2 linked regions of the Variovorax paradoxus genome follow. The protein of the gene in region 2 interacts with the protein of the main gene of each other region in a pairwise test. Links are inferred from orthologs where the notes say so. Each region holds a gene or a part of one and is shown on either strand. Other genes may lie near its edges.

Region 1 (3,568 bases), 1.5 Mb from region 2 along the record:
TGTCGATGCGCTGGCGCAGCGCCTTGATGTGGGGAACCGAATCCAGGTCCTTGCTTGCCAGCACGCCGCGCACGTCGCTTGCAATGTCTTCGGCTGCTGCTTCAAGATTTTGGGATGCACTCATTGGAAACTTTCCTCCGTGATGACACCGGCACCGCGCCGGCGGCTTCGCGCCAGCAAATGGCGTGCTGTCATGTTACAGGCTCAAAAGACCCTCAGGCGCTACAGATGTGCAGACTTTGACGCGAGATGCCACTTCGTGACGCTCAAAGCGAGCTTCACGCATCCGCCAGCAAGCCGGCCACATGGCGCCCGATGGCCAGGCTGCTCGTGAGGCCAGGCGACTCGATGCCGAAGAGATTGACCAGCCCCGGCACCCCGTGCGACGCAGGCCCGTCGATCATGAAGTCGGCCGCCGGCTCGCCCGGGCCCGAGATCTTCGGTCGCATGCCCGCGTAACCTGGAATCAGGGCGCCGTCGGGCAGCGCGGGCCAATACTTGCGCACCTCGGCATAGAAGCCCTCGCCGCGCTTCGGGTCCACCACCAGTTCGTCGGCCGAAGACACCCACTGCACGTCGGGCCCGAACTTGGCCTGGCCGCCCAGGTCGATCGTGAGGTGCACGCCCAGCCCGCCCGGCTCGGGCACGGGATAGATCAGACGCCCGAACGGCGCCCGCCCCGACAGGGTGAAGTAGTTGCCCTTGGCGAAGTACTCCCTGGGCACCATCGAGGGCGGCAGGCCCTCGAAGCGCCGCGCCAGCGCAGGGGCGCCGAGACCCGCGGCATTGACCACGCTGCGGCAACGCAACGCAGTGCCATCCTCAGCCGTCAGGACGATGGCACCATCGCCGCATTCGGCACGCGTGATGGGCGATTTCAGTGCCAGCATGCCGCCCGCATTCTCGAGGTCGCCGAGCAGGCTCAGCATGAGCGAGTGGCTATCGACGATGCCGGTGCTCGGCGAATGGAGCGCCGCCACGCAATGCAGTTGCGGCTCCATCGCCATAGCCTGCTGCGCGGTGATCAACGTCAGATCGCCGACGCCGTTCGCAGCCGCCTTCATCCGGATGACTTCGAGCTGGTCCGCCTGCTCGGGCAATGTCGCCACGATCAGCTTGCCGCAGCGCTGGTGCGGCACGCCACGTTCCGCCGCGTAGGCGTACAGCATTTCTTTGCCTTCGACGCACAGCCTCGCCTTGAGCGAGCCCTGCGGGTAGTAGATGCCGGCGTGAATGACTTCGCTGTTGCGCGAACTCGTGCCCGTGCCGATGGCACCCTCGGATTCAAGCACCAGCACCTCCCGGCCCGCGAGCGCCAGGGCGCGCGCCACTGCCAGCCCCACCACACCAGCGCCGATGACGGCGCAATCTATTTCGTCCATCGCGCGAGCTTAGCGCGGCTCGCACGCGGATTTCCTTATTGCACGGAGGGCGGCGGCTCCGGATCGGTGGGTTCGTCGGGTGGCGTCTCGGCCCCTTCGTCAGGCTCGACGGGCAGGTTTGGAGTGACGGGGGGCGGAAGATCTGGATGAGTGGCCATGGCGGTGCTCCTTGCCCCTCTGTTCTAGGCCGCTGCCACGGGAAGTTCAACAGCCCTTGGCTGCACTTGCCGTCGGTGCAGGCCGACAGTTCAGTCGATGAATGAAGTAGGCGCGACAAACGAAAACGGCACCCGAAGGTGCCGTAAGTCGTTGCTTTGAATGGTGGGCGGTGGAGGTTTCGAACCTCCGACCCCAGCAGTGTGAATGCTGTGCTCTACCCCTGAGCTAACCGCCCGAAACGCTGCTGATTGACTGCAGCGTTCTGAAAACGTATCGCGTTGTGCGAAGCCTCAGATTATGCCATAGCTTTTCAGCCGTTTTCGCGAAACAGCGTGCGACCACCGCTCGATTTGTCGAGTTGCCCCAACACCGCTTCGTGCGCGGTCAGTTCGTGCTCGGCGGCCAGAATCACCGGCAGCTCGAACTGGCTCAGGTCGATGGCCACCACCGTGGTACCCAGTTCAGGCTCGTTCGAAGCCACGTCGATCAACAGCGCATCCTGGCCGCGCGTGAGGTTGATGTAGACGTCGGCCAACAACTGCGCGTCGAGCTTGGCGCCGTGGAAGGTGCGGTTCGAACGGTCGACGCCGAAGCGGTCGCACAGCGCGTCCAGCGAATTGCGCTTGCCCGGGTACACCTGCTTGGCCATGGCCAGCGTGTCGGTCACTTCACTGACGAAGGTGCGCAGCGGCGGCAAGCCGGCACGCTCGAATTCCTTGTTGAGAAAGCCGACGTCGAAGGCCGCGTTGTGAATGATCAGCTCGGCATCGCGCAGGTACTCGACGATGTCGTTGGCCAGGGTGGCGAACTTCGGCTTGTCTCGTAGGAAGTCAGTCGTCAGGCCGTGGACCTTCAGCGCGTCCTCATGGCTCTCGCGCTCAGGGTTGAAGTAGATGTGCAGGTCGTTGCCGGTGAGCTTGCGAGCGAACAGCTCCACGCAGCCGAGCTCGATGACGCGGTCGCCGTTCTCCGCGGAGAGGCCGGTGGTTTCGGTATCAAGAACGATCTGGCGCGACATCAGTGGTTTTCCTTGGCGTGATTGATCGAGTACTTCGGAATCTCGATGGTCACATTCTCCTGCGCCAGGATCGATTGGCAACTCAGGCGCGACTGCGGCTCCAGGCCCCAGGCGCGGTCGAGCAGGTCTTCTTCGCCTTCTTCCGCCTCGTTCAGCGAGTTGAAGCCCTCGCGCACGATGACGTGGCAGGTGGTGCAGGCGCAGCTCATCTCGCAGGCATGCTCGATGTTGATGTTGTTGTCGAGCAGCGCCTCGCAGATCGAAGTGCCGGCGGGCGCGGTGATTTCAGCGCCCTGCGGGCAGTACTCGGGATGCGGGTAGATCTTGATCGTGGGCATGTTGTTGTTCTAAAGAGATTCGACCTTGCGGCCGGCAAGTGCGCGCGCAATGCCCGCGTTCATGCGCTGTGCGGCAAAGGCCTCGGTGTCGTCGGCCAGCTTCTTGGTGGCAGCCTCGATGGCCGCGGCTTCGTTGCTGCCCTTGGCGGTTTCGCGCAATTGCGCCATCGATGCGTCGATGACGGCGCGCTCTTCGTCGCTCAGCAGGTCACCGTCGGCATCGAGTGCGCTCTGCGTGGCGAGCAGCATGCGGTCGGCATCGACGCGCGCCTCGACCAGCGCACGGGCCTGCATGTCCTGCTGCGCCGTGGAAAAGCTCTCCTGCAGCATGGTCGCGATCTGGTCGTCCGACAGGCCGTATGACGGCTTGACCGCCACGCTGGCTTCGACGCCGCTGCCCTGCTCCTTCGCGCTTACGCTCAACAGGCCATCGGCATCGACCGTGAAGGTCACGCGAATGCGTGCCGCGCCGGCCGCCATCGGCGGGATGCCGCGCAGCGTGAAGCGCGCAAGGCTGCGGCAGTCAGCCACGAGGTCACGTTCACCCTGCACCACGTGCAGCGCCAATGCGGTCTGCCCGTCCTGGTAGGTCGTGAAGTCCTGCGCCATCGCGGTGGGAATGGTCTGGTTGCGCGGCACGATGCGCTCGACCAAGCCGCCCATGGTCTCGA
Region 2 (5,671 bases):
TCGTCGGCGCCGAGGTTCAGGCCGCGCACGCGGTCTTGCAGGGCGCCTTGCGCCGTGAGGATCAGCACCGGCGTGCGGTCGTCGGCATTGCGCATGTCGGCCAGCACGCTCAGGCCGTGCTTGTCGGGCAGGCGCAGGTCGAGCACGATGGCGTCGTATTCGGTGCCGGCCATGAAGGCCTCGGCGGTGCGCGCGTCGGGCGCGTGGTCGGCCACGAAGCCGCTTTGTGTGAGCGCGCGGATCAGCCACGAGGCCATGTCCAGTTCGTCTTCCACCAGGAGGATGCGCATGGGAGGCCTGTCGACGTCTTGGTTGTTGCCGTTACTGCTTGATGGCGAGGTCGGGGTCTTCCGAGGCGCGGGCGCTGGCGCGTGCCGAGCGTGCGCTCAGGTCGGGCGCCAGGGCCTCGCGGCCGTCGAACACGAAGCAGTCGCCCGTGTAGTGCGCGCCGCCGACCTGCTCGAAATACTTGAGGATGCCGCCTTCGAGCTGCAGCACGTGCTCCACGCCTTCTTCGCGCATCAGGATCGCGGCCTTCTCGCAGCGGATGCCGCCGGTGCAGAAGCTCACGACCGTCTTGCCCTTGAACTCGTCGCGGTGCGCCTTCAGGGCGGGCGGAAATTCGGTGAACTTGCCGATGCGCCAGTCGATGGCGCCTTCGAAGCTGCCGTGGTCGACTTCGAAGGCATTGCGTGTGTCGAGCAGGGCGATTTCGCGGCCCTCGTCGTCGTGGCCCTGGTCGAGCCAGCGCTTGAGCGTGGGGGCATCCACGCCGGGCGCCCGGCCCGCGGCGGGCTGGATGGCCGGGTGGTCCATGCGGATGATCTCGCGCTTGAGCTTCACCAGCATGCGGCGAAAGGGCTGCGCGGCGGACCAGCTTTCCTTGGCCTCGAGGTCGGCAAAGCGGGCGTCGGCACGCAAATGGGCCAGAAAAGCCCGTACACCGTCGGTGGTGCCGGCCAGGAACAGGTTGATGCCCTCGGGCGCCAGCAGGATGGTGCCCATGAGCCCCAGGGCCTGCGTGCGGGCGCGCAGCTCTTCACGCAGCACGGGGCTGTCGTCTATGGCCACGAACTTGTAGGCCGCGATATTCAGAATCTCTTGCACGGGGCGCGATTGTAGGGATTGCCAACCCACATCGTGGAGTGGCAGTTTCTACAATGGCCGGATGTTTGTTCACCTGCGCCTGCACACCGAATTTTCCGTCGTCGACGGCACCAATCGAATCGACGAAGTCATCAAGGCCGCCGCTGCCGACAAGCAGCCCGCGCTGGCCATCACCGACCTGAACAACCTGTTCGGGGCGGTCAAGTTCTACAAGCAGGGCCGGGGCAAGGGCGTCAAGCCCATCATCGGTGCGGAAGTCTTCGTGGAAGGGCTGGGCAAGGAGCCCGGCGTGCTCACCCGCATCGTGTTGCTGGTGCAGAACATGGAAGGTTATCTGCACCTGTCCGAGCTGCTGGCGCGGGCGTGGACGCAGAACGTGGGCCGGGGGCAGTCGCAGGCGGCCTGCAAGCTGGAATGGGTTGAGGAGCTCGCGGGCGGGCTGATCGCGCTCTCGGGCGCGCAGGCCGGGCCGCTGGGCCAGCCGTTGCTGCAGGGGCAGGGCGAGCGCGCTGCCGAGCTGGCATTGCGGCTGGCGGGGATTTTTCCGCACCGCTTCTACATCGAGCTGCAGCGCGCAGGCCGGCCCGAGGATGAGCCGCATGTCATTGCCGCGGTGCAGCTGGCGGCCCGGCTGCATCTGCCGGTGGTTGCCACTCACCCTGTGCAGTTCGCCGCCCGCGAAGACTACGAAGCGCACGAGGCGCGCGTGTGCATTTCCGAAGGCGAAATCCTCGGCAACCCGCGCCGGGTGCGGCGGTTCACCGAAGAGCAGTATTTCAAGTCGACCGCCGAGATGCAGGCGCTGTTCGCCGACGTGCCGAGCGCGCTGGCCAATACGGTCGAGATCGCCAAGCGCTGCAACCTGACGCTGGTGCTGGGCAAGCCGCAGCTGCCCGACTTTCCGACGCCTTTCATCAGCGAAGGCGTGCGCATGCCGATCGACGACTTCTTCCGCAAGGAGTCGTTCGAGGGCCTGGAGGTGCGCCTGAAGCACCTCTACCCCGACGAGGCCAAGCGCGAGGCCGAGCGCGCGCGCTACGTGGAGCGGCTGGAGTTCGAGATCAACACGATCCTGAACATGGGGTTCCCCGGCTACTTCCTGATCGTGGGCGACTTCATCCAGTGGGCCAAGGCCAACGGCTGCCCGGTGGGACCGGGCCGGGGCTCGGGCGCGGGCTCGCTGGTGGCCTATGCGCTGAAGATCACCGACCTCGATCCGCTCGAATACAAGCTGCTGTTCGAACGTTTCCTGAACCCCGAGCGCGTCTCGATGCCCGACTTCGACATCGACTTCTGCCAGGGCAACCGCGACCGCGTGATCGACTACGTGAAGGACAAGTACGGCCGCAACGCCGTGAGCCAGATCGCCACCTTCGGCACCATGGCCGCGCGCGCGGCTATCCGCGACGTGGGCCGCGTGCTGGACATGAGCTACATGTTCTGCGACGGCATCAGCAAGCTGATTCCGAACAAGCCCGGCATGTCGGTCACGCTGCAGTACCCGCCCGAGAAGAAGATCGAAGGCGACAAGAACAACTACGCCATCGAGATGGAGCCGCAACTGGCGGAGCGCATCGAGAAGGAAGAAGAAGTGCGCATGCTGGTCGAGCTCGCGCAGAAGCTCGAAGGCATGACCCGCAACATCGGCATGCACGCCGGGGGCGTGCTCATTGCGCCGGGCAAGCTCACCGACTTCTGCCCGCTCTACCAGCAGCCCGGCAGCGAATCGGCCGTGAGCCAGTACGACAAGGACGACGTCGAAGCCATCGGCCTCGTGAAGTTCGACTTCTTGGGTCTCGCCACGCTCACCATCCTGGAGATTGCGCGCGAGTTCATCATGAAGCGCCACAAGGGCCAGGAGAACTTCGCGTTCGAGAACATTCCGCTGAACGACGGGGCCACCTACCGGCTGTTCTCCGACGGCAAGACGGAAGCCGTGTTCCAGTTTGAATCTCGCGGCATGCAGGGCATGCTGAAAGATGCGCGGCCTACGCGCCTGGAAGACCTGATCGCGCTGAACGCGCTGTACCGCCCAGGCCCGATGGACCTGATTCCCAGCTTCGTGGCGCGCAAGCACGGCCGCGAGACGGTGGAGTACCCGCACCCGGCCGTGGCCGAGATGCTCTCCGAGACCTACGGGATCATGGTCTACCAGGAGCAGGTGATGCAGACCGCGCAGATCCTGGGCGGCTACTCGCTCGGCGGCGCCGACCTGTTGCGCCGCGCAATGGGCAAGAAGAAGCTCGAGGAGATGGCCGAGCACCGCGAGAAATTCCGCGCGGGCGCCCTGGCGACGCACGGCATCGTCCAGGACAAGGCCGACGAAATCTTCGACTTGATGGAGAAGTTCGCGGGCTACGGCTTCAACAAGTCGCACGCGGCCGCCTACTCGCTGCTGGCGTACCACACGGGCTGGCTCAAGGTTCACTACACGGCCGAGTTCTTCTGCGCGAATATGACCGTGGAAATGGACGACACGGACAAGCTCAAGCTGCTGTTCGAAGACGCCCAGAAGAACTTCGGCATCACCTTCGAGCCGCCGGACGTGAACCGCGGCAACTACCGCTTCGAGCCGGTCACCAACAAGATCATCCGCTACGGCCTGGGCGCCGTGAAGGGCACGGGCCAGCTCGCGGTCGAGGCTGTGGTGCGGGCGCGCGAAGAGGGCGGGCCGTTCAAGAGCCTGTTCGACTTCTGCGTGCGCATTGACCGCCAGCGCATCAACAAGCGCACGGTCGAAGCGCTGATCAAGGCTGGTGCTTTCGACGCCATTCAGCAGAACCGCGCGTCGCTGATTGCTTCGCTTGACCGAGCCTTCGAGTTCGCGAGCGCCACCGCGGCCAATGCATCGCAGGTCGACATCTTCGGCGACGCCGAGCACGGCTCGGCCACCGCAGAGCCCGACCTCATCGACGCCACGCCCTGGGGCGTGAAGGAGCGGCTGACGCTGGAGAAAACAGCCGTCGGCTTCTACCTGTCGGGCCACCTGTTCGACGAGGTTTCGCACGAGGTGCGGCGCTTCTGCAAGCGCGAGATCGGCGACCTGCTCGACAGCCGCGACCAGCAGGTCATTGCCGGCATCGTGAGCGACTTCCGCGTGATCAACGGCCAGCGCGGCCGACTGGCGATCTTCAAGCTCGACGACAAGTCGGACTCGATCGACGCCACCGCCGACGAGGCGACCATCAACGCCAACCGCAACACGCTGAAAGATGACGAGCTGGTCATCGTCAGCGGCCGGCTGCAGCCTGCGCGCGGCGGCTTCGAGGCGCGCTTCCAGGTGCAGCAGGTGTGGGACCTTGCCACGGCGCGCTGCCGCTTCGGCAAGTTCCTGCGCGTGGCGGTGAACGGCAAGGCGCCCGACATCGCGCGCCTGCTGAAAGACTTTCCGCCGCGTACCGAGCAAACCGAGGTCGGCGACCTGATCCAGGGGCTGCCGGTGCGGCTGTCGATGGCGCGCGGCGGCGCGCAGGTCGAGCTGCAACTGGGCGAGCGCGCCAAGTTCTTCCCGACCGATGCTGCACTGGCCAGCTGGACCGCGCAGGCGGAAGCGGGCAAGGCGCTGATCGTCTACGACTGAGGCGCGGCGCGAGACCTGGCGTGTGCGTCGTCAGTGCGCCATCGGCGCCACGGCGAGGTCGGGCACCACGTTCATGATGCGCAGCGTCTGCTGCACAACCTGGCTGAACACAGGTGCCGCCACCAGTCCGCCGAAGTACTTGCCGGCGCTGGGCTCGTCGACCATCACCGCAACGATGATGCGCGGCTTGTCGATGGGTGACATGCCCGTGTACCAGGCGCGGTACTTGTTGCTGGCGTAGCCCTTGCCGACCTGCTTGTGCGCGGTGCCGGTCTTGCCGCCCACCGAATAGCCCACGGTCTGCGCCAGCGGCGCTGTGCCGCCGGGCGCGGCCGCCATGTGCATCATCTGGCGCACTTCGCTCGCCACCAGCGGCGAGAACACCTGTACGCCGGCCGGCTCCTCGCCCATGTTCTTCAACAGGCTCACCGGGATCACCTCGCCGTTGTGCGCGAAGGCGGTGTACGCATGCGCGATCTGGAACAGCGAGGCCGAGAGGCCGTAGCCGTACGACATGGTGGCCTGTTCGATGGGGCGCCACGACTTCCACGGCCGCAACCGCCCCGTTACCGCGCCGGGGAAGGGCGTCTGCGGCTTCTGCCCGAGGCCCACGGCCGTGAGCGAGTTCCACATCTCCTGCGCCGTCATGCGCTGCGAGATCTTGGTGGCGCCCACGTTGCTCGACTTCTGGATCACGCCCTCGACCGTCAGCACGCCGAAGTTCTCATCGTCGTGAATGGTCGCGCCCGACACGGTGATGCGTCCGGGGTTGGTGTCGATGATGGTCTTGGGCGTGACGCGGCCCAGCTGCAGCGCGGTGGCGATGGTGATCGGCTTCATCGTCGAGCCCGGTTCGAACACGTCGGTCATTGCGCGGTTGCGCAACTGCTCGCCGGTGAGGTTGCGGCGGTCGTTGGGGTCGTAGCTCGGGTAGTTGGCCATGGCCAGCAGCTCGCCCGTCTGCGCATCGACCACCACCACGCT

What was found.
Region 1: the proteins of dnaE (region 2) and dnaQ interact in binary tests that used the Escherichia coli proteins (3 or more experiments, as listed by UniProt). The link is inferred for Variovorax paradoxus from one-to-one orthologs.

The regions. Positions count from the first base shown.
Region 1 is NZ_CP102931.1:3,987,767-3,991,334, forward strand. The notes cover bases 706-3,568. They hold dnaQ (DNA polymerase III subunit epsilon), read right to left. Parts: upstream 2,560-3,568; coding sequence 1,852-2,559; downstream 706-1,851. Other genes in these bases: NWF24_RS18990 (NAD(P)/FAD-dependent oxidoreductase), read right to left, coding at 706-1,382; fdx (ISC system 2Fe-2S type ferredoxin), read right to left, coding at 2,559-2,897; hscA (Fe-S protein assembly chaperone HscA), read right to left, coding at 2,907-3,568. In the rest of the region: NWF24_RS18985 (glycine zipper domain-containing protein), read right to left, coding at 1-124; more of NWF24_RS18990, read right to left, coding at 279-705. UniProt on the Escherichia coli protein: DNA polymerase III is a complex, multichain enzyme responsible for most of the replicative synthesis in bacteria. The epsilon subunit contain the editing function and is a proofreading 3'-5' exonuclease.
Region 2 is NZ_CP102931.1:2,525,603-2,531,273, forward strand. The notes cover bases 788-4,887. They hold dnaE (DNA polymerase III subunit alpha), read left to right. Parts: upstream 788-1,168; coding sequence 1,169-4,687; downstream 4,688-4,887. Other genes in these bases: NWF24_RS11880 (sulfurtransferase), read right to left, coding at 788-1,107; NWF24_RS11890 (peptidoglycan D,D-transpeptidase FtsI family protein), read right to left, coding at 4,718-4,887. In the rest of the region: NWF24_RS11875 (response regulator), read right to left, coding at 1-290; more of NWF24_RS11880, read right to left, coding at 322-787; more of NWF24_RS11890, read right to left, coding at 4,888-5,671. UniProt on the Escherichia coli protein: DNA polymerase III is a complex, multichain enzyme responsible for most of the replicative synthesis in bacteria. This DNA polymerase also exhibits 3' to 5' exonuclease activity. The alpha chain is the DNA polymerase catalytic subunit.